Regions from separate parts of the Peribacillus sp. BM1 genome, predicted to be linked through region 1. Evidence: riboswitches for the same ligand, from Rfam matches in the RefSeq annotation. Region 1 holds a riboswitch; the other holds the start of a gene.
What was found. Region 1 has a riboswitch for cobalamin ahead of metE (5-methyltetrahydropteroyltriglutamate--homocysteine S-methyltransferase). Riboswitches for the same ligand answer to the same signal wherever they lie in the genome.
Positions count from the first base shown of each region.

Region 1 (22,089 bases):
CTAAAAGTTGCGAAAGAAATATTCGTGGTAATATTTCTAGTTCTGGAGAGAAGATTTATCATTTACCTGGAGGAGACTTTTATGATGAAACAAAACCAGAAGAAACTTTTTGCACTCAAGCGGAAGCGTGGGAAGCTGGCTATAGAAAATCAAAGAGATAGTGGAAACGGTATAATTATCGATATATGTCTATAATAAGGTATTGAAATTTGTTATAATAAAGTATTGTTTATTTTTAGGAGGAAATTAATTGTCAATTGAAGTAGGTAGCAAAGTATCAGGTAAAGTAACAGGGATTACTGTTTTTGGAGCATTCGTAGAATTATCAGGAAACATAACGGGTCTTGTGCACATTAGTGAGGTTGCAGATAGTTATGTCAAAGATGTTAATGATCATCTTAAAATTGGAGATCAAGTTGAAGTAAAAGTCTTAAGTGAAAAAGAAGGTAAGCTTGCTTTATCGATCAAACAAACTATTGATAAACCAGAAGGACAACGTGAAACTTATACTAAGAAACCGTTCCGTAAGACTGATAATCGACCAAAAAGTAATTTTCAACCAAGGGAAACCTTTGATGATAAAATGTCCAAATTTTTAAAGTCCAGTGAAGAAAACTTATCTTCTCTTAAACGCAATACTGAATCAAAACGTGGCGGTAGAGGCGGAAGAAGAGGTTAAAATATAATAAAACAGGTAATTTCATCTTTAAATGAGGTTGAGAGATAGTAATGTAAATATTTAAGAAGATTTTTCCCTTAGTTTGCCTCTAGTATAAAATAATTTACACAATTGTAATAAGGACTATTATACTATCCTCCCGAATTTATTAAGTAATAAAATTTGGAGGATAGTATGGAGAGGATACAAGCGGAAATTCATGTAACTAAAGACTACATTTACGTTTTTGGGGATTTAACAAAGAAGCCAGTAAAAATTGAGAATAGAATGAACCATGAGCATTTTTTAATTGGTGAGGCGTTCAGGAAGTATGAAGAAGAGAATTTCATTACCTTGAGAGGGAAGAGAAAATTGCATAAGAAGCATAGCTTCATCAGGGTTTTGTATAATTTCAGATTTATCGAATTGGTCAAATGTCTTGACTATAGTATCTAAAATTTAAAAAGAAACTTCAATAATGTCTAATACTTCCTCAACACTACTATCTTCAATAAAATAATTAGTTTCAGTATTGAGAGAAATTCAAGCTAGGAAGTGTGTTATAAAAAAGAAGCCAGTGAATGGGTAATAATCCACTGGCTTCTTTTTTTAAAATCAACTTATCCTTTAAAGGAAACCTTACACAGACCAAGAGCATAATTTTTGGTCACTAATGCGGTCACTAAAATGGAAATAAACCCTGTATTATCAGCCTCTTATAGCTCCTACGAGAGGTCACTAATTTGGTCACTAAATTGTAATTTTTACGCTATATTTTTAATAATCACTTATTCCACCTATTCCTTCTGCCTAATCCTCTCTAAAATCGCCATCACGTCATCAGGCTTATGAAATTCAATCGGTGACACGCCTTTTTCAAACACAATGGATTCAGCATCAACAAGCAACACATATCGACCATTAATCTTCCCTAAATGAACATTCTCGCCGAAATCAGAAAGCAATCCTTTCACAGAAGTATTCCCAAGTGTCATCCGCATTTCTGCATCAGGTGTATGTTCAACGATTTGTGCTGTAGCTTCAATCACTTGATGTGTGTCGAGTCGCTCTTGAATCTCACGTTTTTCGCTCGCTTCCCAAACCTCCATCGCCTGTTCAAATTGTTGCAGTTCTTCGCTGTTATCAGCGAATGTTTCTTGAACATGCTCCTGTACCATATTCATGACTTGTGCTTTCATGATTTCTGGCATGGATTCACCGTAATCAACGAATTTCAAGAAATCTTCGAAATAACGAGCATGTGAAGCTTGATGAATTTTCAGCTCGCCAGGTTCAACCATGCCTTCTTCTGGCATGTAGGGATATTGGATGGATTTCATGTTTTTCGTTGTGATGGCCATTTCTACGTTGCGAATTAAAGTTGCTTCGTCCGAGATGGAAGCGACTTTAGGTTCGAAATCGCATTTAAGCAGGAATACGAATGGTTCATCAAAGTATTTTGTTAATTTTGCACTTGCAATGAGAAAAACCCCACCGCGAACTGCACTTGTGTCTAAATAGGCGCTGACAAATTGCTCATTTTCTTCATGAAATTGTTCCTTTGAGTCCGCAAAACGAACACGATTGAATAAATTATAGTTTGGATTAGAGTCTAACTCATGACCTTCCTCGACGATAAAAAAGCCAATTTTAGTTGGAACTTGTTCAGCTTTTGGATGCCGATCTACTTTACGCTTGCTAATCTTCATTAATTCCCCATCAAGGAAATCCTTGAGTGAACTTTCTTCATACTCTTCTTCGTCCAATGTTTGGAAATGCTTATATCGTTTGTCCGTCTGATCACCTTTCCCCTCGACAGATATAACGTAAAAGGATAAATATTGTATTGAAAAATCCATTGCATTCACCTATTTTCTTTATTTCATGCTTATTTAGTATAAGAATGCGTGCTTGTTCCGTCAATGAGCATGTTTTAGTTTTGGGTAGAACAGGGATATTCAATCATTAAGAAATAGTATTCATTAATTGGCATGAAAGCGAGTGTTAAATTTACCACCGTTGTTAAAGTTTTTAAATATTTACCGATATATAATTAAACGATTTAATACAGTTTTGAGGAGCTAAGATTAATGAACCCATTTATTAAGAGAAACAAAAAAAAGCAAGAAGAAAACTTGTACGATCAATATGAAGAGATCGTTGAGATTAATATTAAAAACTATCAGGATGTTTTAATTCAAATGGACATGATTCAACTAACGAAAAGAGATTTATGTATTGCGCGTTCGTTTCAGCCAGTGGTTAAAGAAAATTTAGAAGAGATTGTCGGTAACTTCTATCTAAATCTAGAAAAACAGCCGGGACTGATGAGAATCATACAAGATAATAGTTCAGTTGAACGGTTGAAAAAAACATTGTTCCGCCATATATATGAAATGTTCAATGGACAAATTAATGATGAATACATAAAGCAACGAAATATCATCGCACATGTCCATGTTAGAATTGGGTTGCAACCAAAATGGTATATGTGTGCCTTTCAAGATTTACAAAAATCATTAATTGATTTGGTTACACCAATGACAGAAACTATTGAAGAGTACCGTGAAATCGTACTTGCAATCACAAAACTATTAAGTTTAGAGCAACAAATCGTTCTGGAAGCTTATGAATTGGAAAGTGAAGAGATCCGTAACCAAGTTGAATCGGAAAAACAAGTTATTAAAACGACTATACAAACAAACACTCATGAATTGGCGGCAGTCAGTGAAGAAACGAATGCTGCTACACAAGAAATCCAGAATAAAATCAGTGAAATTCAATCTTTAACAGAGGTAGGCTCCAATATTGCAATTGATACTGTTCAAAAGTCAAAAGAAGGAGTTACTCTTTTGAAAAATGTTGAAACGTTGATGCTCAGCTCTCAAGAAGCTATGAATCAATTCTCTAACCAGATGGAGCACTTAACTAATACTTCGCTTAAAATAAATGGAGTCGTTACAATGGTTACACAAATCGCTGACCAAACAAATTTATTGGCGTTGAATGCTGCAATCGAAGCAGCAAGAGCTGGTGAAAATGGCAAAGGGTTTGCTGTCGTAGCGGGAGAGGTAAGGAAGCTCGCTGAAAATACGAAGAAATCAGTATCTGAAGTTTCATTGTTAATTAGTGGAATCCAATCTTATACAGAAGAGATGAGCTCCTTTATAAACTCAGTCAAGGATGATATGAAGAATGCAAAGGAACATTCTGTAGAAACGACGGTGTTTTTTAATCAAATTCTATCTGCGATGGAAAAAGTAATGAAACAAAATATGAATATAGCTGGTGAAATGACCGATTTTACAGAAATCTTCCAAAGTCTTAGCTCTGGGTTTGATAAAGTAGCCGTTTCTTCAGATGAATTAAGTCGCTTAACGACAAATTTATAAGTTGAAAACTAAGGGATCTGAATCGAAAGATAAATGAGAGTGTCCCATAAAGACCTGGCACTCTAAATCAGTATGCGGTGTTTCATACACTAATCTTGTGCTGTATTTAGTTGTTGCGAGGTCTGACCTTTGATTTTGAGACGTCTCCATTATTTTGAAAAATATTATTTTGAAAATTTCCTCGTTAGAATATATAATAATTCTCTAGTCAATTAAAAAATAAAGTAAAAAGCCAAATAAACATTTTGGTTATAAAAAATCCGAATTTCCAATGAAATTCAGATCTCATCTGAAAAAATATTGAGTTTATAGTTATTTCAACATTAACCTCGTTAGAATATTAATTTTACTCCTATTCTCAAAAAAGTAAAAGTAAAAAATATTTCTTTAAGGGGAATAAGGAAGCTAGAAAAGAAAAGAGATTTACTATTATTAAATAAGAATTTTAAATTATGCTAATGTATATTTTTTATTCAATAAATAGCTACCAGTGTGCTATTTAAAATTCTACAAATAAAAACCTTGTTTGCTGATTGAAAAAATGGTATATTAATAAAGCGATGAGCTAATTTGCATAAGACGAGGAACATGCTTAACGCACGTAGGGATGTGGCCCAACGGTTTCTCGCCGCAAACGCATCAAAGACGCCTGCTTTGCAGGCGTCTTTTTCAATGTAATAAATGGAAACTAAGTTACCCTAAAAAACACGTAATTAGATCTCGGATTTCGGTTATAAACACTATTAATTGTGTGTAGTGTGCACAAACTAACCATTATTGGAAATGACGTTTATTTTTTTGAAACTTCTTTTGCAATTTTTATATCTTCTTTTACATCCTCTTTAATATCATCTGTTAATTCTTTTGTCGCTTTTTTAAATTCCCGTAGTGAATTTCCGACGGCTCGTCCAATTTCAGGAAGCTTACTAGGACCAAAGACGATAAGTGCTAATATAAGGATGAGAATTAAACCTGGCACACCAATATTGGAAAACATATTTTCACTCCTCTTGTGTAGATATCTATTATTATAGACCTTTGTCAAGCGTTTGCAAGGTGGATATACATCGTAAGTAGGAGAAACAATCCTTATAATCCATCTAATGAAAAGCTGAAATGAATTGTATTTTTCTCAATCATTTAGGCTTGCAATCTTTGTTCATTTCAGATATTATACTAATACAAGCTGCGTTGTACGTATTGATAATTAAGTTTTAACCTTTAAGCTGTAATAGGGAGTTTTATATCAAAACAAGAATGTCAGGCCTTTTTCACTGACTGAGGACATACAGGACTGTTTTTGCAAACACCCACTTTGAGGAGTGGTGGTTTAAAACTTTATTACTGAGCTTACGGCAATGGCGGCTACCTAATTGTTAGGGACAAAACCAGTTCTTTATAGAACTGGTTTTTTTAATATTCCAAAAGAAATCTCCCGTATCCAAGGATCAAATTCTTGGGTATGGGAGTGCTCTACATATATGGCTTAAGATTTTTCATATCTCAGGAAACAGCTGAAGTACATGAATCTCATCAATTCTAAGGATTCAGTATCTGTTTGTGACTCCGCCAATTCATTAATATATTGTCTTTATTCGTTTAATCTTTCTTAACAACATTTTAATCTTTTTATGAAAGAACAGAATTGTTCCTACAAAGGGAGCTCATTCAAATAAAAATTATAACAATACTTTTGGCAGTTCTTGACTAAATTTGTCTTTTTCATCATAAAAAAGGCCATGTCCGCTATTTTCAAAAGGAATGAGTTTAGACTGAGGGATATTCTTGCGCATCACCTGAGCTAATTCATACGGACATACTTGATCTTTTTTACCATGCAGAATAGTTGTTGGAATCCTGATTGCAGCTAAGTCGTTTCTTAAATCTTCATCACGTAAGGATTCAGTAGCCTTAATTGTCCCTTGACCAGATGCTTCAAAACCAAGTGTCAAAAACCAGTCGTTAAATTCACGACTAATTTTACTTGCAAAAAACATCTTGCCGAATTCAGCAAGCATCTTTGGTCGATCCTGATAGGCTTGACTAATAATTGAATTTACTGCCGAAACCGGCATTCCATACGGAAGGTTATTCCTTTGAACAAACGATGGGGCTACAGCGCCTGCAAGAATTAATTGGCTAATATTGTACCCGGCGTGTCTAGGCATATAACGGGTGGCAATGGCACCACCAATTGAAAAGGCAATTAAAGTAAGATTAGTTAATTTTAACGTGTCAATAACCCCGCGGATATCATTAGCCATTTCGTTATACGAGTATGAGCTAAAGGGGCGGTCTGATTTTCCAAATCCACGTAAGTCAAGTGCAATGCAGCGAATCCCGTATTTAGGCAAAACATCTAACTGATATTCGTACATTTTATGATTGACAGGCCAGCCATGAATAAATAAGATTGGTTTCCCATTTCCAATATCCTCTACAAAAATATTTACGTTGTTATCAGTCTTGATATAATAGGCCATTAAATCACCCTCTTATTCACCAGTATATGGATCAAGTGATGAAGAAAATGATAAGATATTCGAAACTATTTACAACGTTTATCCCTGAATTATCTGACCAATTGAACTACCCACCACTTAATTTTCTAATGAAAATTTGAAGTGGGGGATTCCTAAGAACACCAATCTATCGATCAGTTATGGGTTAGGCGATCTCCGTAGTCCCTACGGTTAGAAGTCTTATCGCTTCGGTATTAAGATTTCGTCCTGTATTAATATCTCTTTGGTGATGGGTATGGCACTCTGGACAATCCCATTCACGCAATTCAAGATTTTTAACGTCTTCATTTTGATAGCCACAACATGAACAAAGTTGACTGGAAGGGAAGTTTTTTGCAACTGTTACGACTTGTTTCCCGTACCATTTCGCCTTGTATTCAATCATACTTTTGAATTGTGACCAGGATACTTCACTAATGGCTTTGGCAAGATGATGGTTTTTAAGCAGATTAGATACTGACAAATTTTCCATCCCAATCATGTCGTGTTTTTTGACAATCTTGGTTGAAATTTTATTTAAGTAGTCTTTTCGAGCGTTTGCTATTTTTTCATGGATACGTGCTACTTTGACTTTAGCTTTGTACCAATTTGAACCCCCTAGTGTTCGTCTACTCACAATTTGTTGTGCTTTGGCTAGCTTTTCTTCTAATGTACGGAAAAAATTTGGATTCGAATAGATCGTTCCATCTGAAAGAATCGCAAAATCTTTGATCCCCAAATCGCTCCCTACTACTGACTCTGTTTTAGGTAACTCTGATACTTCTGATTCGGTTGCAATAGACACGAAGTACTTACCAGGAGGGGTGTGACGAATCCTAGCACTCACAATACGTCCTTTCACTTCACGACTCTTAGCAAAGCGAATCAACCCGAGTTTGGGCAATTTTACTTTGTTTTCAATGACACAAATATTCCCGTTCGTATACTTTGTCGTATAAGATTGAACCTTGTTCTTTTTCGACTTAAAGCATGGTTGTTTATTCTGTTTTTTATAATAGCGATTATAGGCAACACTTAGGTTTTCAACGGATTTTTGCAAGGCAATGCTATCTACTTCTTTCAAAAAAGTGTACTGTTTTTTTGATTCAAGTAGAAATTTAACCGTTTCGTATTTATTCAAGTATGTACCTTTCCAATCATTAGAAGGAAGTTGTCCATCTTGTTTCATTTCTTCCACGACGTACCAATAGAGATCTATTTCTTTTTGTTTACCAAGAAAGAAGTTAAACACGAAACGTGAACAACCTATCGTTTTATTGATCAGTATGGATTGATCTTTGTTTGGATAGATGTGAAATTTATAGGCCTTATTCACCTCCTATTTACATTTTACCATTCATTATACCAATTAACGAACATTTGTTCCGTTCGGATTCAAAAAAACAGCAAATAGAAGGGCTATTAAGCTAACGCCTAACCGAAATTCATCTACCCCTTATCGTTGGGCTACACCCTTCACACGATTGAAGAGGGGGTCTTCTTTCGGAAAATGATAAAAAGATACTTGCGAAATCAGACAAGATGATATAATCTTAATCCCAATAAACTTTTTATTGCAATAATTCGAAAAAATGAATAATATTCAAACGATAGGTGTTAAAAGCAACATGTTTTTAACTTAAAAGGGAAGTTCGGTGTAAATCCGACACGGTCGCGCCACTGTTATGGGGAGTTCTTTATCGTTAACCACTGTTTCATCATGGAATGGGAAGGGATAGAAAACGATGAACCTAAGTCAGGAGACCTGCCTATTGGATGCGCTTATTACCTACGCGAAAATAGGGAGGAGTGATGGCCATATGTTGAAACTGATTGCTAGTCTCAACTCTAGTTAACTATGTCTATCATTAGTCTCTCTTTATTGCAAAGAGAGATTTTTTTATTGAGGCAATTAAAAATGAAATGGGGGCACAATAATGGGAATTAAAAGTTCAAACGTAGGCTATCCGAGAATTGGTGAAAATCGCGAATGGAAAAAATGTGTAGAATTGTTTTGGGCAGGAGAGCTGACCGAGTCGGAATTTACAAGCAAGATGGAAGAAATTCGCCTATCACATTTACGAAAACAACAGGAAAAAGGAATTGATCTCATTCCTGTCGGTGATTTCAGTTATTATGATCATGTATTAGATACAGCTGTTATGTTTGGGCTCGTCCCAACACGATTTAAAACAGAAGGAAAGCAACTTTCACTTCAAACCTATTTTGAAATTGCCAGAGGCAGTAAAGGTAAAGTAGCATCAGAAATGACAAAATGGTTCAATACAAACTATCACTATATCGTGCCCGAGTTAGAAGATGCACAACCGGTTTTATTAGAAAACTGGCCATTAAAATTATATAAAGAAGCAAAAGAAAAATTAGGGATAAATGGGAAGCCTGTCATCCTCGGGCCGATCACTTTTTTGGCATTGTCAAAAGGATACGATGATCAAAAACGCAAGGAATTGTTACAAGCGCTTACTCCACTTTACGTCGAAGTATTGCAACAATTAGAAGAAGCGGGTGCTGAGTGGATACAAATTGATGAACCACTTTTAGTAAAACAGATTGATCGTGAAATTTTACGTGATGTTAATGAAGTGTACACAGCTTTTAAAAAGTCCGTCCCAAACGTAAAAATCATTCTACAAACGTATTATGAAAGTATCGAACATTATCAAGCCATCGTTCAATTACCAGTTGCAGGAATTGGTCTCGATTTTGTTCACGACGAGGACATGAATATTGCTCAATTACAAGCAATTGGTTTTCCGAAAGATAAGGTTTTGGCAGCAGGAGTCATTGACGGCCGAAATGTCTGGAAAGCCAATTTACAAGAGAAAGCAAAACTCATCGAAACATTAACAAGTATAGTTGACGATAATCGTCTCATAATCCAACCATCTTGCAGCTTACTTCATGTTCCTGTGACAGTGAAAAGTGAACAAAATTTAGAGCCCATTGTTAAAAATGCATTATCTTTTGCAGATGAAAAACTGGATGAAGTGGTCTTGTTAACAAAATTTGCAAAACATGAACTAACCGTTGAAGAGCTTGACAAATGTGACCAAGCAGTTAGATTATTAAATCATTCATCGTTCCGAAATGTGAGAGAAGTGCAAGATACATTAGTAAATTTATCTCATTATTCAATAACTCGCGTTGATGCAAGCAAACGAAAAGTATTGCATGATAAACGATGGGATTTACCATTACTTCCAACGACAACAATCGGTAGTTTCCCGCAAACGAAAGTGGTACGAAAGCAACGTTTGAAATGGCGAAAAGGAGAACTATCAAACGAACAGTATGAGCAATACATTAAAGAAGAAATTAAAAAGTGGATTGATATTCAAGAAGAACTTGGTTTAGATGTACTCGTTCATGGTGAATTTGAACGGACAGACATGGTTGAGTTCTTTGGTGAAAAATTAGCAGGTATTGCGATTACAACGTATGGTTGGGTGCAATCATACGGTTCACGTTGTGTCAGACCACCAGTTATTTTTGGTGATGTCGTCTTAACAGAACCAATGACAATAAAAGAAACGGTTTATGCGCAAAACTTGACGACAAAACCTGTAAAAGGCATGTTAACAGGCCCCGTAACCATTTTAAATTGGTCATTTGTGCGTGATGATATAAGTCGTAAAGATGTCTTAAGTCAATTGGCATTGGCAATCCGACAGGAAGTCGAAGCTTTAGAAGCAAACGGTATCGGTATGATTCAGGTCGATGAACCAGCCTTAAGAGAAGGATTGCCGTTGAAAACAGAAAAAACTGAAATCTACTTAAAAATAGCGGTTGATGCTTTTAAATTATCAACATCGTCTGTGAAGGAAGAAACACAAATTCATACTCATATGTGTTATGCGAACTTTGAAGATATTATTGAAGCCATTGATGCACTTGATGCAGATGTCATCTCGATTGAAACGTCAAGAAGTCATGGTGAATTAATTCGCTCATTTGAAGAACATTTGTATCATAAGGGGATTGGTCTTGGCGTGTATGATATTCATAGCCCGCGTGTACCAACATTGGAAGAGTTATCACAAAATATAGAACGTGCCCTGCAAGTCTTAGATTACCGTTTATTCTGGGTTAACCCTGACTGTGGTTTAAAAACGCGTGGTATTGAAGAAACAGTCGTGGCATTAAAATTAATGGTAGAAGCAACAAAGCTTTATCGTGAAAAGCTTGAAGTAAAACAAACACTGAATGTATAAGAAGGATAATAAAGGGTGTAGGGAATACGGTGAATGCTTAAGAGAACATGCTTAGGCCTTACTAGCGACTCATCAAACAAACGAGTAATTGTTTTATTCAGAATTTTCATCAAATTATTTCTTGACATTTGTTAATCACAGCTATAGAGTAATAGTTAATTAAAACTAAATATGTAACTTTCTTATCCAGAGAGGTGGAGGGACTGGCCCTTTGATACCTCAGCAACAGACTTTTTGTACTGTGCTAATTCCAGAAGCGAAACGCTTGAAGATAAGAAGAGTGAATAGCCGTGGTGCTAAAACCTCTTCTTATCTTAAGAAGAGGTTTTTTATTTTAACATGCGAAATAGCGGTAAAAATTAAAGAAGGAGGATTATTTGGAATTAATGGAATATTCGTGATGTTACATCAGTATTAAATAAGTAAATTTATAGCTAGATAATTTTGTGTTTTTTTAAAATCAATACTTCTCGAGAGATGCGAAGGGATTGTCCCGAAAAAACCTTAATAACCGGCATATGCTAAAGCTAGTAAGTGAATGTTTGATAGATGGAGAGAATGTTTCGATAATTCCTTCATCAACATGTTGTTTTTTCGCATATAACAATGAAATTAGCGAGGGTACCCTAAAACGAGAGCGTCATACCACAGAACTTCAATATATTGTTTAAATCATGTGTATATCACACAATAAACCGTGTATAGGGAGTTAAGGTCAGACCTCTTTAGGACGCCCTCAGAAAGGGGGTATTTATGGATTTTCGTCAAGAATTGAAGAACAGAATATTAGTTGGAGAAGGGGCAATGGGGACATTATTGTATTCCCACGGCATTGATCTTTGTTACGAAGAATTGAATATCACGAATCCCAATCAAATTGAAACGATTCATCAGGCATATTTGAATGCGGGAGCAGATATTATCCAATCGAATACATATGGAGCTAATTTTCATAAATTAAAGAGGTATGGATTGGAAGATCAAGTAAGTCAAATTAATCGTAAAGGCATTGCGATTGCTAAAAAGGTAGCTGTACAAGGGAATGCATTTGTATTCGGTACGATAGGTGCATTAAGGAGTATACGTAAATCAGATTTAAGCTTGGAGGAAATCAAACGTATTTTCCGAGAGCAATTATATAGTCTCCTACTTGAAGCACCAGATGGACTATTGCTTGAGACATTTTACGATTTGGAGGAGTTAGAGACCGTTCTTCAGATTGCACGGCAAGAAACGGATTTGCCAATTATCTCAAATGTTTCATTACATGAACTTGGAAATTTACAAAACGGGATGTCGTTAAACGAGGCTTTTCAAAGGTTAGAGCAGTTGGGAACAGATGTAGTCGGCATCAACTGTCGACTTGGTCCACATCATATGATTCGCGCATTGGAATCCGTTTCGTTACCAAAACAAGCGGCACTTGCCGTTTTCCCGAATGCTAGTTTACCAGATTATGTCGATGGAAGACTTGTATATGATGCAGTACCTGAATATTTCGCTTCATCAGCACTAGAGCTTAGAGAGCAGGGGGCATCCATTATCGGCGGCTGTTGTGGCACGATGCCTATCCATATTGAAGCAATAAAAAACGCGGTAAGATTGTTAGCACCGGTTTTAGAAAAGGAAATTAAAGTAAGGGATATTGAGATTATCGAAGTGGGAAATTCTGATGAAGGGCTAGCATTCCATGAAAAAGCGAAAGTGGAAAGAACGATTTTAGTAGAATTGGACCCGCCGAAAAAATTAGGGATTGAAGCCTTTATGAATGGTGCCGTTGCCTTAAGGAAAGCGGGTGTAGATTCCGTTACAATGGCTGATAATTCGCTTGCCTCACCGCGAATTTCCAATGTGGCATTAGGTACACTTTTGAAAACACAGCATGAAATAAAGCCGCTTCTTCATATAACATGCCGTGACCGTAATTTAATAGGTCTACAATCGCACTTGTTGGGGCTGCAAACGCTTGGTCTAAATGAGATTTTAGTCGTAACAGGTGATCCATCTAAAATTGGTGATTTTCCAGGTGCGACATCTGTATATGATTTATCATCATTAGATTTAATTAGTCTTATCAAACAATTTAATGAAGGACTTTCTTATTCAGGGCAAAGTCTAGGTCAAAAAACGAATTTTAAAATCGCTGCTGCTTTTAATCCAAATGTCAAATATCTCGATAAAGCAGTTAAGCGGGTTGAAAAGAAGATTGCCTGTGGAGCTGACTCCTTTTTGACGCAACCGATTTATTCCGTCAAACAAATTGAAGATGTATACGAAGCAACGCAACATTTAGACACACCTATCTTTCTTGGTATTATGCCATTAACAAGTTCAAGGAATGCGGAATTTATCCATAACGAAGTGCCTGGTATCATCTTGCCAGAAGAAGTCCGCAGAGCGATGGCATCTGCAGGCAATGATCCAAATAAAGCCAAAAATGAAGGGATAGCCATTGCCAAGGAATTGGTGGATACTGCGATGGATAAATTTAAGGGCATCTATTTAATTACCCCGTTCTTATATTATGAAATGACAGCAGAATTAACGAAACATATTAGAAAAGTAGATAGTAGGCATACTTCGGAGGTGGGAGCATATGAGTAAACGGTTAATTCAGGAACAAATGAAAAGAAAAATTTTATTATTAGATGGCGCGATGGGGACCATGTTACAAGCTGAGGATTTAACCGCTGAGGATTTTGGTGGTGAACAATATGAAGGTTGTAACGAATATTTAACGATTACCCAACCTGATGTCATTCGTTCCATTCATGAAAAATATTTGGCAGCTGGTGCAGACATCATCGAAACAAATACATTTGGTGCAACAAGTATCGTGCTTGATGAGTATGATATAAGTTATCTGGCATATAAACTAAACAAAGAATCTGCCGAGATTGCTAAGGCGGCCTGTGAAAAATATTCGAGTAAAGAATGGCCTAGATTCGTGGCAGGAGCTATGGGACCAACGACAAAAACTTTGTCTGTAACTGGTGGAACGACATTTGAAGCATTGACTGCTTCTTATGAAGAACAAGCGTTAGGTCTTCTTGATGGAGGGGTAGATTTACTTTTAGTCGAAACATGTCAGGACATGTTAAATGTAAAGGCTGCCTTTTCTGGAATTAAAGGGGCGTTTGTTAAATACGGACGGGAAATCCCGATCATGATTTCTGGCACAATTGAACCGATGGGAACGACACTTGCCGGTCAGTCGATAGAAGCATTTTATCTTTCATGTGAACATATGAATCCACTTGCAGTCGGATTGAATTGTGCAACTGGACCAGAATTCATGATTGACCATATCAGAACACTGGCGAATTTATCAAATAGAGCAGTTAGTTGTTACCCTAATGCGGGACTCCCAGATGAGGAAGGGCATTATCATGAATCGCCGAATTCTTTAGCAGAAAAAATGAAACAGTTTGCAGAAAAAGGATGGGTTAACATTATTGGTGGTTGCTGTGGTACGACACCTGAACATATTGTTGAATTGGTAAAAGTACTTGAATTGATTGAGCCACGAATAATTGAAACTCATACACACGGTCATGCAGTATCAGGAATCGAACCTCTTATCTATGATGATTCCATGCGTCCGTTATTTGTCGGAGAACGAACGAATGTTATCGGATCGCGTAAGTTCAAGGAATTGATTAGGGAAAAGAAATTTGAACAAGCGGCAGAAATTGCTCGAGCTCAAGTGAAAAAAGGAGCTCATGTTATTGATATTTGTCTGGCTGATCCTGATGACGATGAATTAGGGAATATAAAAGAGTTTGTTACTGAAGTGGTAAAGAAAATTAAGGTGCCACTTGTAATCGATACGACGGATGAAGCTGTCTTGGAGGAAGCGTTAAAAAGATCGCAAGGGAAGTCAATCATAAACTCCATTAACCTGGAGGATGGAGAAGAACGCTTTGAAAAGATTGTGCCACTTATCCATCAATATGGTGCTGCCGTCGTGGTTGGTACAATCGATGAAGAAGGGATGGCGGTTACAGCGGAAAGAAAGCTTGAAATCGCCAAGCGTTCTGTTGATTTACTTGTCAATAAATATGGTTTGTCAGAAAGTGATTTAATTTTCGATCCACTTGTTTTTCCAGTTGGGACAGGCGATGAGCAATATATCGGCTCAGCTCTTGAAACGGTGAAAGGAATTCAGGCAATCAAAGAAACTTTTCCGGATTGTTTGCTGATTCTTGGGATATCTAACGTTTCATTCGGTCTACCACCAAGGGGAAGAGAAATACTCAATGCCGTTTTCCTTTATCACTGCACGAAGGCGGGGCTGGATTATGCAATTGTCAATACGGAAAAACTAGAACGTTTTGCTTCGATACCGGAAGAAGAGATCAAACTGGCTGAAGCTCTTTTGTTCGATACATCATCAGAATCATTAGCCACTTTCACAGAATTTTATCGTGGTAAAAAGGCGAAGAAAAAAGAAAATACGGCCATCCTACCTCTAGATGAACGATTGGCCAATTATATAATTGAGGGAACGAAAGAAGGTTTAATTACTGATCTCAATAAGGCGCTTGATCGTGGAGATGCACCGCTTGAGATTATCAATGGACCGCTAATGGATGGCATGGGAGAAGTTGGTCGCCTCTTTAATGATAATCAGCTAATCGTTGCTGAAGTTTTACAAAGCGCAGAAGCTATGAAAGCGGCGGTTACATATCTTGAACCGCTAATGGAAAATGAAGAAGACAGTGCAAAAAAAGGAAAAGTGCTACTAGCGACTGTCAAAGGGGATGTGCATGATATTGGCAAGAACTTAGTGGACATTATTCTTTCCAATAACGGCTATGAAGTGATTGATCTTGGGATAAAAGTATCGTCACAGCAAATTATTGAAGAGGTTCGCAAGCATAACCCGACAGTTATTGGACTTTCTGGCCTGCTTGTCAAATCAGCCCAGCAAATGGTTCTCACGGCGCAGGATTTAAAACAAACAGGCATCGACATCCCCATTCTAGTAGGAGGTGCCGCATTATCACGTAAATTTACAGATTTTAAAATTTCGCCAGAATACGATGGCCCTGTTTTATACTCAAAAGATGCAATGGATGGGCTTGCAGTCGCAAATATTTTACATGACAATCATAAAAAAGCAGCGTATCTAAAAGAATTAAGTGAAAAGCGGGAGACAGCAAGGGAAAATGCGGCAATCGTGGCTACGATGGAAAAACCGGAACGAAAAAAGGTAGAAGTAAAACCGTTATCTGTTGTTCCTGTCAAGAAGCCACTTGATCAAATACGCCATATATTGAAGGATTATCCGATAGATGTTGTTCAGCCATACATAAATCGGCAAATGTTGATTGGTCACCATCTTGGTTTGAAAGGAAAAGTAGCTGAACTGGTAAGAAAGGGTGATGAGCGGGCGATTGAACTGAATGAACTTGTAGATGAATTAATCACGTTCTTAAAGTCGGACCATGAGTACGGTTTAAATGGAATTTATCAGTTCTTCCCTGCTCAAAGCGAAGGCAATAAGGTCAAAGTATATAATCCTGACAACCACAATGAAATTTTGGAAGAATTCGATTTTCCCCGACAGGAAAGTAGTCCTTATTTATGTCTTGCCGATTATGTAAAACCTGTTTCATCAGGTGAAATGGATTATGTCGGCTTCTTTCTTGTATCGGCGGGTAAAGGAATTAGAAAATGGGCGGAAAAATGGAAGCAGGAGGGTGACTTTTTAAAAAGCCACGCGATACAATCACTTGCCCTTGAAACGGCAGAAGGATTTGCTGAAAGAATGCATCATTTGATGAGAGATGCACAAGGAATTAGTGATCCAATAGATATGACGATGAAAGAACGTTTTGCAGCAAAATATGCAGGGCAACGTTTTTCATTCGGTTATCCTGCATGTCCTAATCTCGAAGATCAGGAAAAACTTTTCCGTCTCTTAAAACCACAAGATATCGGAGTAGAATTAACAGAAGGTTTTATGATGGAACCAGAAGCTTCCGTCTCAGCGATCGTTTTTGCGCACCCTGAAGCACGATATTTTAATGTGGAAAGGTAAAATCTTAGTAAACAATAATTTTTTATAAACAATCGATATATTAACAACTAAAAAGGTACTTGTGAATACATAGAGTAGTATTCTAAGTAGATTTTTGTATAGATGTGGAGAATATTGGATTCTTTTTAAGGTGGTCTACCGTTACCTACAAATAAATTCGTATTACCACTACTGGTAGTCTAACTATTTAAGCTGTGGACTCATTAATATTTGTTCACAGCTTATTTTATTTGTCATTAATAAATCGAAGGTTAATGAAAAAGTAATACTGATCTGCAATTTTATATAAATCGATTTTTGACAAAAAAAGAACTTTGCCCAAGCTATCCACAATGGGCAAAATAAGTGTTAGTTATTACAAATACCTGATTTGGTATATATCTACTAGTAATATATATTTCTTATCTTTCTTAAGCTGGGAAAACTTAATAGCATTCGTTATCTATCTACAAACATCGTTCCTTTTATAATTTTTGTAGACCCTGCTTTGTCCTTTCTCTGGGATATTTGCTTGCGGGGCATATTATTGATAGTTAGTGGATTGATCTAGACGCTCAAAGCTTTTAAACCTATTGTTCAGCAAACTAAAAAAACTAGTGTAGAAAACTGATCAGATAAAGGATAACTTGGTTCAAGAGCTGCTTTAGTTGCAAAAGGACTACGCTTAAGCGACGTTGTTGTTGCTCATATTCAGAAAAATATTAAAAAACAAGAAAAGTAGATAATTATACATAGCACCGATCGATTTAATGGGAGGTGTTTTTTTATAATTATAGAAATTTAAGTGTTTTAGATGAATTAAAATAAAAAAGGTGGGTAAAAAGTAGTAAAAATTTAGCTGAATAATGATATAATTCAAAGGATATTAGTATGTCTTGAGGTAGTGCGTTTAACGGTTTCATTTGATGAAAAAAATGCAATCCTTAAGAAAGTATTAATATGCATTAGGAAAAAAACTAATAAGTATTCACAAGTTAAAGTTTTGAAGGTTAGCCAAGAACTAGAAAACTATTGTTAATGAAACCTAAAGAATCAAATAAAGAGCAATGTATTGGATAATAATGGTGTGGATAGTATAAAATTTCGCAAACTAAAAGGCCCATCTTTTGATTTTAATTACTCCTGTAAAATATCTATCCATAAATCACAATGAAAGTTATACTGTAATAATAATGCTACTTTTATACCACTTAGAATAAATACATCTTGGAAATAGTTTATAAACAAAGGGTGGTAAGTTTGAGAGATAAAATAGTCGTAACGGGATATGGGGTAAAAGCGCCGAATACAAATAATATAGGACAATACATATACAATTTAAAAAATGGGGTTTGTTGTTTAGATACTGTTACAGACCTTTCACCAAATGGAGAGAAAACTATTATTGGACGTATACATAGTGGTTTAGATGAATTTGAGTCTGATAAGAAGTTTAAACGATTACCAAGGGCTACTTTGCTTGGGATGGCATCAGGAAAGGAAGCCTTGAATCAAGCGCGACTCTCGAATTTAGCGGATAAAAAGGTTGGGCTGTTTTTTGGAATCTCAGTGGGAGCAATTGGTGAGAAGCTTTTTCATGATTCGATCATTCATGTAAATGAAAATAATTATAGGAATGTGCCTATAACTTTTTCACATTTTTCGAATTATCATAGCATTACTGCTGAAATTTCCCATTATTTATCAATAAAGGGGATAACAAAAACGATAACGACTGGTTGTACATCTAGTTTAGACGCTATCCAAGACGCAATGGTTTACTTGAAGAGTGGTATTATAGATGTAGCTGTTGTTGGAGGTACAGATAGTTTAGTAAATAAAATGGCTTGTTTTGGTTTTGCCAAAACAAAGTCAATTCCCATAAATCAAACACTAAATGTAGGTGCAGTACCATTCAATCAAAATAGTAAAGGGTTTGCTATTTCTGAAGGTTCTGGCGTAATAATTCTGGAAAGAGAAGAAGGTGCACGAAAGAGGAAGATTGAAATCTTAGGTGAAATTGAAAAGATAGTTTCGAACAATGATGGTGTACATATATATTCTGTAGAAGAAACTGGTGAACAAATGATTAGCGCTTTAAAAGAAGTGATAGAAGGGAGAACACCAGATTATATTAATAGTCAGGCATTAGGAATTCAAGTGAATGATAGGATTGAGGAACATTGTTCAAAAAGATTATTTAACCACAAGGTTCCTTATACTTCAATCAAAAGTATGATTGGTAATCCATATGGAGCTATTGGAGTATTGCAGGTTATTTCTTCTTTAATTAGTATTAATCACGGATTTATCCCTCCAACAATTCGAACCAATAAAGAGGGGTATGAAGAAATGAACATTGTAACAGAACCTTGGCATCAAGAGGTAAATGAAGTAGCAATAACGAATCATGGTCATGGGGGTAACAATGCCTGTGCATATATAAAGAGACATAAATAGAGTGGTGAGTTAGAAATGATCATATCGTTTTTGATTATTAGTATAGGTATAATCCCTATAGTATTGGCGATTTCTATATTAAAGATTTATAAAGGTTCGGAATTATCATATGCCTTATTGTTTTATATGCTATCCATTAGTTTCTGGCAAATAGATATTGCAGTATTATATTTGAAAGGGATCCTTTCCGAAGAACTTATTCTCTGGCTATTCAAGTTTTTTAGGGCCGGTCCAACATTCATGATACCCTTAGTGTTTTATTTATCCTATGTAACCGTAAAAAAACATTCGGCATATATTAAAGATAACCAATTTTATCGTCCTTTAGTATCCATTTTTACTCGGAAAGTATTGGTTTTATTAGTAGTTTGGAGTACCTTTGTTTTTATTGTTAGTTTAACAGATTATGGGGTAAGTGGATTGAGAGAAGTCCAGATTACCAATACCAACAATACTTTTTATTTTCCAGAGTATGGACCGCTTCATTCTTTATATGTATTTCACACAGCAAGTTTTCTAATTTTTATCGCTTTTTCTTATTTTGTTTCTAAATTTATTCAGAATATTTATTTAAAAGGATTTTTAGGTACATTTTCTTTATGCTCTTTTTTATTGTATCTTTCAGGTTTTTTAAACTTTGTACCTGGAGCAGGAGCACTGTATAGCAGCTTGGGCGTTATTATTTTTTCTGTCATCATAATCTTCTCTTTTGTAAAAATGAATACAATGATGACAATCAATTACAACCGATTATTAGAGCGTCAAAAGAAGCTAGATTATACGGGTAATTTAACTGCGAGTTTAGTTCATGAAGTGAAAAATTCACTACAAATTATTAAAGGCTATTCAAAATTAATGAGTGAGCTAACGCCGTTACCAGATCAAGGTAAAAATATGAATGAAATGATTCAAATTGCTGCAGATCAGCTTCATGATTTAACACTAAATTACACTGAATATATAAAATATAAATCAATTGAATTTAAAATGTTCGATTTAAATGAAATAATAGATCAAGCAATTGAATTATCGATAGAATCACTCAAAGAAAACTCTGTAGAAATTACCTTTGAGAAAAAATATAAAACTTTAAAAGCTTATGTAAATCATACATATATGAAACAAGTGTTTGTAAATTTAATTAAAAATAGTTTGGAAGCTATTCCGCAGGAGAGAATGATAAGACGAATCGCATTATCTACTCAAGTTGAGGGTGATAAAATCATTATAGATATCGTTGATACTGGAATAGGGGTGCCTTTAGAAAATTGGGATGCAATTTTTGATCCTTTTATATCTTTTAAGAAAGAAGGACTAGGTTTAGGTTTACCTTTTATAAAAAAAATCATTTTTGAACATCGTGGAGATATAAAAATTGTCGATAGCAGTTCTCATGGAACACATTTTCAAATAATATTACCCCAATATGTATTCAGTGACTTTGATACTCATTGAGTGATTCGTATAAAATACTTTCCTGTTGAATAAGTGAAACTTCTATTAGTAGGATGTTCTTTCATCCCCCCATCTAACTTCTTTGTTTCTCATAAGCTTGAGGTGGGGGTCTTACTACCCATTCGTTAAGTGTGGGATAAACAAGAAATAATATAAATTATAGGAAAGCACCTAATTAGGTGCTTTTTATTTTTCCGTAAAAGTATAATCGCAGTTAACACAAGTAGCAAACGACAGTATATATATTTACTGCTTGATATGGAACCTTTTTAGTGAATCGTGTCTTAAAAAAAGGTCTGATTATCTTTGTAAGTCCAACAGCCTACCACGCTCACCTCTCATTTGTTAAAGCTCATTGTTGATTGAAGAGGAAGGCATGTGAGGAAAACGATTTAAAAAGGGAAGACCCCATAGGCGCACTACGTCGAGAAGGCTCCCGAACCAACCGCCCGCACAAAGCGAACGCCTCTCGCTGCAATCCAACAGGCAAGTTTAACAGAGCCTAATTTTAAAGAGATGAATAGAAAACGTATACTTTCTCAACATGAAATTTAATTGCCAACAATACATAGAGGTATATATATCCAGTAAAATGAATAGTAAAGAGTAAAAGGGGATGGTTACAATAACTATGATTGTTTGGATAGTTATACCAAGTTTTCTTTTATTTATTATCCTTGAAACAGGAATATCTCTTTGGGTAAACAATTGGTCATTTGAATTTCGATTATCTAAATTAAAAGGATTCTCTATTAAAAAGTATATAAAGATTAAGCACGGTAAGAAAGAAGGGAAGAGGTACACCGAGTAATACACAATATTTTAGTCAAGATCAACAGTTGCCATTGTGGTGGTTTTAAAATCTATCAAACGCTGGTGTTTAGCCTATTAAACTAAAAGTTCAAAATTAGACTAAGGTTTATAGCAAAAGCTCGTCCCTATTCATAGAATAAATAAATGCTGTAATCAATGCTATTGGATTGGAGCTGCTCAAACGGGTTATAGGTGCGGATTCTCCACATTTATCAAAGTCTAGTGCTGCTTGTCCGTTTAGGATTAAATCGAAGGGAGAGGATAGCATTGCACAATGTTCAATTAATACCCTTCCATGTAGAAGGAATTACAGAAAATACTTTTGAAGTCCCACGTGGGATTAGAATAATTCGTGCGCGTTCTATTTGGAGAGAAGGATTTAAGGGTGAGAACATAGTCGTAGCCGTAATCGATACAGGCTGCCAGCCAGACCACCCTGATTTAATAGGTCAAATTATTGGAGGATATAATTTCACGGGCGATTATAACGGCAATCCTGCCAATTTTTCCGATAATAATGGGCATGGGACTCATGTTTGCGGAACCATTGCAG
Region 1 covers NZ_CM155259.1:2,825,854-2,847,942, forward strand. Annotated here, with positions in the region: gene AC1MGI_RS13695 (sunset domain-containing protein) at 1-161, shown strand, start outside; gene AC1MGI_RS13700 (S1 domain-containing RNA-binding protein) at 251-679, shown strand; gene AC1MGI_RS13705 (hypothetical protein) at 854-1,114, shown strand; gene AC1MGI_RS13710 (DUF3900 domain-containing protein) at 1,456-2,517, opposite strand; gene AC1MGI_RS13715 (protoglobin domain-containing protein) at 2,749-4,050, shown strand; gene AC1MGI_RS13720 (twin-arginine translocase TatA/TatE family subunit) at 4,841-5,047, opposite strand; gene AC1MGI_RS13725 (alpha/beta fold hydrolase) at 5,730-6,533, opposite strand; gene tnpB (IS200/IS605 family element RNA-guided endonuclease TnpB) at 6,718-7,887, opposite strand; cobalamin riboswitch at 8,147-8,338, shown strand; gene metE (5-methyltetrahydropteroyltriglutamate--homocysteine S-methyltransferase) at 8,486-10,783, shown strand; SAM riboswitch class I at 10,963-11,061, shown strand; gene AC1MGI_RS13740 (bifunctional homocysteine S-methyltransferase/methylenetetrahydrofolate reductase) at 11,537-13,387, shown strand; gene metH (methionine synthase) at 13,380-16,829, shown strand; gene AC1MGI_RS13750 (beta-ketoacyl-[acyl-carrier-protein] synthase family protein) at 18,036-19,268, shown strand; gene AC1MGI_RS13755 (sensor histidine kinase) at 19,284-20,723, shown strand; gene AC1MGI_RS13760 (S8 family peptidase) at 21,804-22,089, shown strand, end outside.

Region 2 (11,557 bases), 1.5 Mb from region 1:
GCAATCTTTTAGATTGACCTGTTTGTACGACTTATTAGGCTTCGTGATGTAGCTACCATGAATATTTTTGACATACGCCATACCTGTCCCCGTAAAGCCTGTAATGTATCCAATTTGCCCACATACTCGTACTCGATCATTTAGATAAAATCCTTTCAGTTGTTTCACATTCTTTTTGTTTCGCTTGCTCTCGATATTCTTCGTCTTCCGACCTTTTCTAGCTGTGGCCTCATGCAACGAACGTTTTTTCTTACGAAATTGCTTGATGAAGAAGACAGAATCATTCATTTGCTGAATCATTTCTATTCTACTGATCGCAACCGCATCATTCGCATGAGTTTTTTCTAATCCTAACTCTTTCCTTCGTGGTGTAGTGACTGACCCATACGTCACGTTAGGCTTCGGATACTTTGTAAATACTCGTTTACGGAAGATATTCATAAACGTCCCCTCTTTGTATGAAGGTAATTTTTTGCCTTCTTCCATCCACTTCCACAATATTGCACCCTTTTGATGATTCTCATGCGTATGGCAATCTGTACATACTGTAATTAAATTATCAGCTCGATTACTTCCTCCATGTGAACGATAAACAATATGATGTGTATTCAAAATCCCGCCCTTTTTCTTACACACTTGACATGTATAATGGTCCCTTGCGAATACAAAGTAACGGACATCGTGATAGCCAAGTGTTTGCCCTTGCTGATACGCTTCACCTTGTATCTCCGGATTCATCATCTTCTGAATATCGAATTTCCCCACTTCGATCGTTAACACAGGATTTGGTACAAGAGATAAAAACGTATCGATCCAGTGAAACGTGTTAGCTAAGCGACATTGTATACTTGGCGGTAGCCAATTTTTGTGACGCTTACGGTTGTCAAATCGCGGCTTTCGATAGCGGCATTTTCGATTTCGTCTACTTCTTCGGTACATACGTCTTGTTTCTAGTAAACTCTTAACATCTTGACGTACTTCCATCTCTCCTTTGGCAAGTACCTTGTCATGGGTCGTAACCGCTATCCCCGTGTGTTTAGCACCTAAATCTATCCCAACGTTAATCGATTGTTTATAGCTACTACTGCCATATAGAAGTTGGATCGTAAATGGTTGATAGCTTACGATTTTTGCTTTCTTTTGTTTGAGTAAGAGTCTCGCTTTTCTTGGTTTGCATGGCATTAAAGCTTCCCCATGCTGATTAAGTATGAATACGAACATGACGTATTCCCTCCTTTTTGGAGTTCGTTTCCCTTCGCCAATGTTGGAATGGCTTTGCGGTAAAACCGCCAAACTAGGTTGACCGTTCCTCCCCATTTAGAACTATTACAGAGCCTACACAGAGCAACGGACTAGGGAATCATCCGAGGGTGTGGTCACCATCCCAACGTAGTTTCCATAAAACTTAGGCTAGACAACCAAAGGCTTTTTAAAAGTCTCCACTTCAAGAATCGTTAGAATCTAAGTGGTGGGTAGTTGACGATAGGATGAAAGCTGATGATCTGTATCGTTCATGAATTTGACAGAACTGCGGGTTGCCTCTTCATTTTGAAGAAGTAAGGCTTTATATGAGTCTCCTACTTGTTGAAGAAGCGTATTGAGGTTGTTAAGCTGTTTCACTACATCAAGAACATTATTTCCCCCTATTGATGAAGGAAAACTAGTTTGGAGAGCACTTGAAGATGAATGTAACTTCGAGAGTGCTTGTTCTACATCGCTATATTTCATTTTAATTTCAGAACTCAATATACATACCACCTCGTCTATTTAATGATCAAAATTATATTAGGATTTTTAATAAAAAGTCATGTTTAACGTGCAATTTTCTCTTCCCGTTCTGCTGCCTCTAGAGCGGCGATGGTCTGTTTAATTGAAATGATTTCGAGTTGAATTTGTTGAATTTTATCAGACAAGGTTGTGAATACGGAGTTGAATTGATTGGTACTTATATCGCGATAGCTTGTTAACATTCCTGTTGCCCTCTGATCATCAAATGTATGAGCGAGTGTTCCATTCCATGTGTTTGTAGAAAGCTCAGGTTCCGACACTAATCTTTCATGATGGGTAAAATCCTGTTGGCTAGACTTCAATTCACCATTACACACCTGAAGACGTTGAAGTTGCTCTTCTTTCAACCTTAATAAACTATAATAATAAGCTAAAGACATCTATTGGCTACCTCTTTTCCTTTAGCGATTGAACGATATGAGCTTATCTCAAATAATTATATACTTTTACTATATCATGGAAAAAACAGGGCTATATAATCAAAATGTATGATTTTAGGTTATTTAATAAATGGGTCTTATTGACTATAGAGGCAAGATGAAGCGTAAATATCGACAAGTAATTCGTCATTTAATCAGCAATCGTGTAAGGAAATGAACGATTTCCTGCCAATTTAATCAATTGATTGATTAATAAAAAGTTCTCCATTGCTTCGACAATAATACCAGTATTAGGAGTGAATTGTGGGGGGGAATACGTTAGAAAGGCTATAGCCAAATTGCGTCAAATTATTCTCGAAGCATGTATAACTAAACCATGCAAATGAGTGAGTTTAGGGCTAATTTAATCAATCGATTGATTAATGAGTATGATCCTAGTGATTTAATTTTTATTCCAATATTAGGAATTGTTGTGTATAATTTTCTATAATATAGTAGAGGGTGTTCAAAAATCCCGGTAAAAAAGCTTGCGAATTGCATCAAAGTGCATTTTTGGCCTTCTGTTAAAATCACGCACTAGAAGTAGAGTTTTCAGAGAAAGGGGGCTTATTGTGACGGATTCTAATGACAATATCCCAATTGAAAAGAAGCGAGATATCTTTCATGATGAACTTAAGATACTAAGAGAAAAACGATTGATTCCCAAATCGGATTACATAAGACTTAGTAGTGCGTATGAACGGCATTATCACCAGCTGCTGCAGCAAGTAGCAGTAATGGAAAAGCAAGAGAAAAAAGAAGAAATGGTTCAATCGAGCACGATTCCGAATGAAGCTCCACATAACATACAGCAAACTAAAGAGCACGCTCCAAAATTAATTCAAGATCCAGTACAAACGCCAATGGTTAGCCCTGAACCTAGGATGGTCATTCAACAGCAACCCGTTGTGAAACCTGCAAAGTCAGCAGAGCAAATACGGGAAAGAAATATAACACTAGTCTTGGTGATGGGTGTGATTCTTCTCTTGTTCGGCGGTCTTATCTTAGCGACGTCAACGTGGGGAGCATTGAATGCTGTTTTGAAAGTATTCTGTATTAGCATGGTGTCCGTGTTTTTCTTTGGAATGGCTTTTATCGCCTTTAAATTAAAAATTAAACAAACGGCCTTTGCTTTCCTAACACTCGCAAGTCTGTTCATTCCAATTACGATATTATCAGCTTCATATTATCGGATATTTGGAGAGTATTTATCGCTGCAAGGTGAGGGGAGAGGGTTATTGGGGTTGATCGGCGGAGTGATTTGTTTGGGCATTTATTTTGTAATTGCTAAGCACTTTGCTTCGAAACTATTTACCATCCTTTCATTGATAACCTTTGCGTTAGCAAGTCTTTTCGGGTTTACCTATGTGGCGCCAACTACAGAAACATTATTTATTCTACTCGTGTTGTTTAACTTATTATTTTTATGGTACATGGATCGTTTGAAAAGTCATCAACAATTGGCTGTATTCAAACCCTATTTATTTTACTTCATCCAATTTAAAATTTTCGTCGAAGCATTTGTCGTGTTTACACTAGCTTCAAGCACAGTATTGTATTCATTTACTTTGCTTTTAACATCCCTGCAATTCCTATTGTTAACGATAAAATACAATCAAAAGTATTACAATTTGGCATTTAGTCTTGTATTTAGCTATGGCTATATCCATCTTGTCTTGAACGCGGCAGTATTGAGTGACTTCACTTCTATTGCTTTTGCTATGCTTCCGATCATGTTCATTGTTCTTTCTTTATTTATGGCTAAAAGAAACGAAGAAGTATCGAAAAGCTTTGTTTATACGGGCATTACGAGTAGTGTACTTGTATTTGCCTATGTGAATGCACAAGTGTTTGGAGAAGGCTATGCACAGATTTTCATTGCACTAATCCTTCTAGTCGCACAATATGTATTCTTAGCCATTCAAACGAAGAAAGTTGTGTTTACTTATCCGGCAATCGTCTTATTTAATCTGTCACTTGTTTATCTTGGCTGGGCATTTGAATGGACCTTTACAGTGCACTCTAGTTTCTTATTTGTGATTCAAATCATCCTTTATTTAGGACTGTTTGTATATAATTCCGCAAAAAAAATAGAGATTTTCCGTTCGAGTGTAGGGATTCTTTCAAGTAGTGTGATGCTGTTTTTGACTTTTATCAATATGGTGAATGGAGATTGGTTAATCGTCAGCCTCTTTCTTGCCGCGATATCTGGTTTATTATTCTTCAGTCATAATAAAGTGACAGAAAAATGGATGAAGGATATTAGTACGTATGGTTTTCCGTTATCCCTAGCTGGTTCATTGCTCATTTTGTATCTGTATATAAGCGAAACAAGCAGATGGTATGACTTTACTATTCCATTTAGTTTACATGTCATGATTGTCGCATTGCTTTTAATCGGGCTAGGCTATTTCTTGCAAAAATCGTATAAAAGCTTTTTTAATATCTTTGTTATTACCGGTCAGGTCCTATCGATGGTGTCGTTTATGACGCTCTATTTTGGAACATTGCAAGCCGTTTTAATTACCGCTTTAATGATGGTTTCAACAGCAATCCAAGTTCTGTCCGTCTATTTATATCGCCATCATCTTCTATGGATTCCGGTTGTTTATACAAGCGCCGGTGTGTATGCATCCATATGGGCCATTTTCAAATTTGAGAATGAATATATCTGGATGTCATACCTATTCTTAGGACCAGTATTGTTCTATGTTTTGTCTGTATATGTAGGGAAATATTCGAAGATGGGCAGAAATTATTTCTTTTGGTTCAGCCATCTGACCAACCTTCTTGTGGCGGCACTTGGTTATCTTTATATAAGTGTGACAGGTGCAAATATGTATTTCTACTTAATACCGCTCAGTCTTTATGTGGTCAGCGCAGTGAGGACAACGATTGTGTGGGAACGTTTTACATTCACGTACATTGGATTTACAGTTCTTCAGTTGCAAGTCTTGCTTGTTTTTCAGGAATATAAGCTTTTCAACTATCTAATATTTACTTGCACAATTACGGCAGCTTTGATAACGATTCTTTGGAGTCGAGTGAATCCAGAATGGAAACGGATGATTGATTATTATTTACTAGTATTCTTAAATCTGACTCTCCTTGTTTATTTGTCAGATTGGAATATATTCCGTTTTTCTAGCAATTTGAATGTACTTTCAGTTGTACTTTTCACCATTCAAGCCGCGTTTGCCATCTATTTAATGATGAAACGGAAGTGGGAACATTTTATTGCGATCCCACTGATGCTAACATTCTTATTTTATGTGCGCTATGCAAACGAGCTATCAATACTTGCAGGTACTGTGTTGTTGTTCGTTGCATTATATGTGATAACTTGGATGAGTAAGATGTTTTTCCACGGAATGATTCGAAAAGAAGAAACGTATCTAGTGATTGATGTGTATCGAATCGTAGGTTTTCTGTATGTGGTGACAATTAACTGGCGTATTTTGATGAATGTGGAAAGTTATCCTGCTTTAGAAATCATCGCAGCCTGCTTAGTCAGCGGCTATTTACTTGTCATACGGACTTTCACTTTAGGTCAATTAGAAAAGAAAATCTATCTTACAGCAGCGGTTGTATTAAGCTTATATCCATATTATGTTATTATTGACCAATTTAACATTCCTACTCTCGTAGCAACGGAAGTCACGATTCTTCCATTGTTTATCATCAGCACATTATTGCTGAGAAAAGTATTCGATGATGGGCATATGGCGCAAACCATCGAACTAGTTATTGTTCCTTTGTTATTTTTAGTATTAATCATGGATGCACTACAAGGAAATACCGTATATGATGCGTTGGTAATTGGTACGTTGGCATTAGTCGCAATCATCTTCGGATTTATTATGAAATATAAATCGTATTTCTTAGCAGGGACAGGGACTATTTTGTTAAATATCTATATGAACACCAATCACCTATGGGGCAATCTGCCATGGTGGCTCTACTTGATCATTGGCGGTATCGTTCTTATCGCGCTTGCCAGCTTCTTTGAATGGAAAAAACAAAAGGAAAATACGACGTCTAAGAAAATTCTTGAACGTAACAAAGAAAAAATTCGGAAATGGTTTGAACGGTGGAGGTAGAATGATGAGATTGATATGCCAAATGACTATGATTCGTTTTTAGATAAATGAAGAATGGACCGAAATAGGTAGAAGATTCAAGATAGAAAGTACAGAAAAGGCTGTCCCGTGGGGCAGCCTTTTCTGTACTTTACGTTTTACGTGATTGTCTGGATGAGCCTTAAGAATATGAGCAATGCTACTAAAAAAGAAGCATTTCAGCATATTTGTTTCCTTCTGGTTGTCATTCAATAAAGAGGATTTGTATCGATCTTATTTAAATAGATCTGGGTAAACGGTTTTGGCAACAAGCTCGACAGCTTCACCGATACGTGGCCCTGGACGGGACATCACGTCTTCATTTAAGTAGTATACTTTGTTTTCCTTAACGGCTGTAAGTTGGTCCCACCCTGTACGGCTTTTAATTTCTTGTTCAGGTTTTTCAATAAAACCGGCAGTTGTTGTGATGACAGCAGGGTTGCGTTTAATAACTTCTTCCTCAGAAACTTTGATCCAACCTTCTTGATCCTCGAATACATTGGTTACATCTGCTTTTTCGAAGATTTCTTGTTGGAATGTATTCTTCCCTACTGTGTAGATTTCTGGTGCAGGCTGGATTTCCAAATAGACACTTGTTTTTTCATTGATGGTGGCAGTCTTTTTTGCAACTGCCGCAATTTGTGTTTTAATCGTGTCGACGATTTCATTGCCTTTTTCCTTCACGTTCATAACCTCAGCAAGCTGTTGAATGTCACCATAGACATCTTCAAATGTAGCGGCAGTTGCAATGACGAAGATCGGGATTCCAGCGTCTTTCAGTGGTTGTAAGGTAGCCTCGTCACTAATAGTATAGGCAAACACTACATCTGGGTCTAACGCGATAATTTTCTCCATATTAATATTCATCAAATCGGAAACAGATTCAATATTAGCGGCCTCTTCTGGATAGTTATCAACATCGGTAACACCGACTATCTTTTCCCCAGCTCCAAGGGCGAATAGAATTTCTGTATTACTTGGTTGCAGGGAGATGACAGTTTTGGGAACTTTATCAAAAGTGACTTTGTTGCCCGCATCGTCGGTTACCGAATAGGGTTTGTCTTGTTGTACCTTTTCAACTTCATTTGCAGGGGTTTTCTCCTTCGGTGCTGTTTGGTCGTTATTTCCACAGCCAGCAAGTACTAAAATAAAAGAAAGCATTAGTGCAGGTAACCATTTTGTCATTATGAATGTCTTCATTGTTTGACCCTCTTTTCTTTATATGGTAAATAGAGTGAATGTCTCGTCGGGCGTTTAATACAAAAAAACCGACCAAGAAAATTGGGCGGCACACCATCCTACATATCCAGTTGGAAAGAAAAGATGAGAGTTGCCGTACAATCCTCTTATCTTCCGAAGAGTATAATACGATGGAAAGAAGGCAGGTCTCCTGGCTTGTGCATCCATTTACTTTAAGGTCCTTCCCATTTTACATAACGGATTGCGTGCTACGTCCGATTCCGTTAAATAAAACAGTGGCATATCCTTATTTCATCGCACTTACAGTTGCGGAAACAGCTTCGGTTCTTCACCGAATTCCCTATTAAGCTGAAAGTTCAGCACCTTTTTTCTGCAAGATTATATTCACTTATCAATAGTTTACCATATAATTCCGATAAGAAAGTCATACTTTTTGTGATGTTTACTAATACATATGTTTACTAGATATAAATATTTGAAAATTTGTTCAATTATGATATATGTTGAATGAAAGATCCATCATTTTCCTTACAGCTTGATAAAACTCATTTTGGTGCGAAATATGCTCAACTATATTGGGTAAGTCCATTATGTGAAATTTGTAAATATATTGGAAAAAGAAGGGTTAGTAAGGAAGTCGTCGAATGTAGTTTGAGTTAAAGTAATTTTAAATGAATTGTGTCGATAGGATGAAAGAGTTAGTTGTTTTTTTCGGATTTTTTGAAAAATCGATAAGAGATGAATCACAGGAGGTAAGGAATGACATACGAAGGAAAGCACCCAAAGTTAAATGAAGTGATACGTAATATCGAGAAGGTTATTATTGGGAAAAGGGATATAGCAGAATTAAGTGTAGTGGCCTTACTTTCGGGAGGTCATGTTTTATTGGAAGATGTTCCAGGTGTAGGTAAGACGATGATGGTTCGTGCGCTGGCCAAGTCAATCAGTGCAGATTTTAAACGAATTCAATTTACACCTGACCTGCTGCCGTCTGATGTAACAGGCGTTTCCATTTATAATCCAAGGGAGCAAGAATTTACTTTTCGTCCTGGGCCGATTATGGGGAATATTATCCTGGCTGACGAGATTAATCGAACATCTCCGAAAACTCAGTCAGCCTTATTAGAAGGGATGGAAGAGGCAAGTGTGACGATTGATGGTGTAACGAGAGTGCTGGAGCAACCATTCTTTGTTATGGCAACACAAAATCCTATCGAATATGAAGGAACGTACCCTCTTCCTGAAGCTCAACTTGATCGTTTTTTATTAAAAATGAAAATGGGGTACCCAGATATATTTGAAGAAGTGGAAGTTTTGAATCGTGCGCGTTTGGCGTCACCGCTTGATAGTCTTGGACCCGTTATGTCATTGGTTGAACTACGCGGTTTGCAGCAAGAGTCAAAGGCGGTTATTGTCGATGATGCGATTAAGCATTATATTGTTGAAATGACACAAACAACGCGCCAGCATCGCAGTGTATATTTAGGTGCGAGTCCTCGTGGCTCGATTGCCTTAATGAAAGCATCTCAAAGCTACGCCCTATTATATGACCGGGATTATGTGTTGCCGGATGATGTTCAATATCTTGCCCCATTTGTGTTATCGCATCGCCTTATCTTGAAATCTGAAGCGAAGTACGAAGGGATTACAGCTGAGCAGGTGGTTGCTGAAATTATTGATAATATTCCTGTACCAGTAAAAAGGGCTGTGAATTAATGATGAAATCGTTGGTAGAGAAAATGAGACCTTATGCAAAGGTTGTAGTGCTTATTAGTTTGGTGGTCTTGGCATTTGGGTTTGCGATGTTTCAGGGAGGTTTTCTCAGTTGGTTTCTGTTCTATACGTTTCTACCATTTGCCCTTTATTCGATAGGGCTGTTTTTCTATCCTATCCACAAGTTCACGGTAACAAGATCGTTAGATAAAACGGAACTCAGAACAGGGGAAACGATTGAAGCAAGGATTGAAATCACACGTAAAGACCGCTTCCCGTTGTTATTTCTCCTAGTAGAAGAAGAGCTTAATGGCCGATTAGGCAAAAATACGTCGATGAAGAAGGCGTTCATTTTTCCTTGGTTTCGGAAATCCTTTTCGATTACGTTTTTGCTTCATAACCTTCCAAGAGGGGAGCACGGCTTGTCTGCGATCCGTCTGAAAACTGGAGATATGATTGGATTATTTGAAAAGGAAGCCAATTATGATCTTCCTAAAAAAGTCCTAGTCTGGCCTGCCTATTATGATTTGTCGTATAAGCAATTGGAGAATTTCTTTGATCAAGGAGAAGCAGGGTCTGTAAAAAAGATGCAAAGAGAGCATTCAATCGTCAGTGGAGTTCGAGAATACCAGCCGGGTGACCAAATGTCATGGATTAACTGGAAAGCGACAGCCAATAAGAATGCCATTATGACCAAGGAATTTGAAGAACAGAAAAGTCATGATGTATATTTGGTCCTGGATGAAGCTTCATCAGAGTCCTTTGAAGATTCTGTAGTATTAGCTGCCTCCTTCGCGCATGTTCTTCTGAAGAAAGGGATACTAGTTGGCTATGCAGGTTCGGCGATGCATGAGGCGCCACTACCGATCCGAGGTGGAGATGGACAGCTCCAAAGAATTTTTAACCGACTTGCCAAAACAGAAGCAGATGAAAAAGGGAGTTTAAGTTCCTTGCTTGGATCACATCAAACCGTACTATCTCAAAATGTAGCAATCATCTTGATTACTTCGCATTTGAATCAAAGAATGGTGGAACAAATCAGTGCGTATAAAATGAACCAGTCCATTACGATATTTTGTATAAAAAAAGAAGGACAGTTAGCAGCTGAAGAGCTTTTTGCAAAGCGATCCGCCTATATAAGAGGGATGAGAGTTAGTTATTTGGAGCAGGGACATTTTGAATCTGGATTAGTCGAGGTGATGGCTCAATGATTCAAAGAACTAGTCTACTCGATATATTGTTGAAAGTGGTTTTATACGGATACGGCACTTTGTTGTTATGGGAATGGCTACAGCCGGTTAATCAACTGACAGATACCGATAATATGAGCGTGTTTATTGTATTTATGTGTCTTTCTTTGCTTTCGTACTTTTTACAGGTACATTGGGTTGTAAGAATAATGATTTTTGTGGTATATACAACTGTTTCCATTCAATATTTATATTCGCAGTTTTCACTTTTTGAACTCGCTTGGATTGGGGAACTTATAAGTGATATGAAAATGAATATTTCAAGAATGGTGGAAGCGGACTGGATGTTATTAACGAACAGCTTCAGAACCTTATTGTTTTTTGTTTTGATTTGGCTCATTTCATATTTAATTCATTACTGGGTAGTTGTCCGTCGAAATCTTTTTTTATTTTTTCTGCTAACCATTGTTTTTTTAGCGGTTCTTGATACGTTTACCCCGTATGATGCGGATGGTTCCATTGTTCGGGTTGTTATCATTGGTTTTGCTGTACTGGGATTGCTCGCTTTTTTCCGTTTATTTGAACAGGAAAGATTAACAGTGTCTATTGATGGTTTACGAAGATGGCTTATTCCATTAACAATCATGCTGTTGTTTAGTGGGACAATTGGTTTTGCAGCACCGAAACTAAACCCCCAATGGCCAGATCCTGTTCCATTTATTATATCCTATTCAACTAAAACAACAGGAGATTCGAAATCAGCAGGAAGCAAGCGTACTGGGTATGGAGAAAATGATACCCAACTAGGTGGTTCAATTTCTGACGACCATGCAGTTGTTTTTTATGCAGATGCTTCCACTCGACACTATTGGAAGGTGGAGAACAAGTATTATTACACTGGCAAGGGCTGGACAAGGCTTGATTATCCAGGAGAATTGACAGAGTATGAAAATGATCAGGATATGGTGGCTCTTACAGATACAGAATTACCTGGAATAAAGCTTCAAGAACAAAAGGCGTCCGTTAAAATGGAGCAGTTCTACAATCACGTTCCATATCCTACTCCTAGTTTACTTAAAAGGGTTTCAGCTGAAGAAACAGATCAGTATATTTTTAATGACTCGACGAA
Region 2 covers NZ_CM155259.1:1,377,461-1,389,017, forward strand. Annotated here, with positions in the region: gene iscB (RNA-guided endonuclease IscB) at 1-1,221, opposite strand, end outside; gene AC1MGI_RS06770 (YwqI/YxiC family protein) at 1,462-1,746, opposite strand; gene AC1MGI_RS06775 (YwqH-like family protein) at 1,812-2,168, opposite strand; gene AC1MGI_RS06780 (hypothetical protein) at 2,780-6,307, shown strand; gene AC1MGI_RS06785 (ABC transporter substrate-binding protein) at 6,560-7,525, opposite strand; cobalamin riboswitch at 7,689-7,907, opposite strand; gene AC1MGI_RS06790 (AAA family ATPase) at 8,285-9,241, shown strand; gene AC1MGI_RS06795 (DUF58 domain-containing protein) at 9,241-10,449, shown strand; gene AC1MGI_RS06800 (transglutaminaseTgpA domain-containing protein) at 10,446-11,557, shown strand, end outside.
Region 2: another riboswitch for cobalamin. It lies ahead of AC1MGI_RS06785 (ABC transporter substrate-binding protein); the one in region 1 lies ahead of metE (5-methyltetrahydropteroyltriglutamate--homocysteine S-methyltransferase).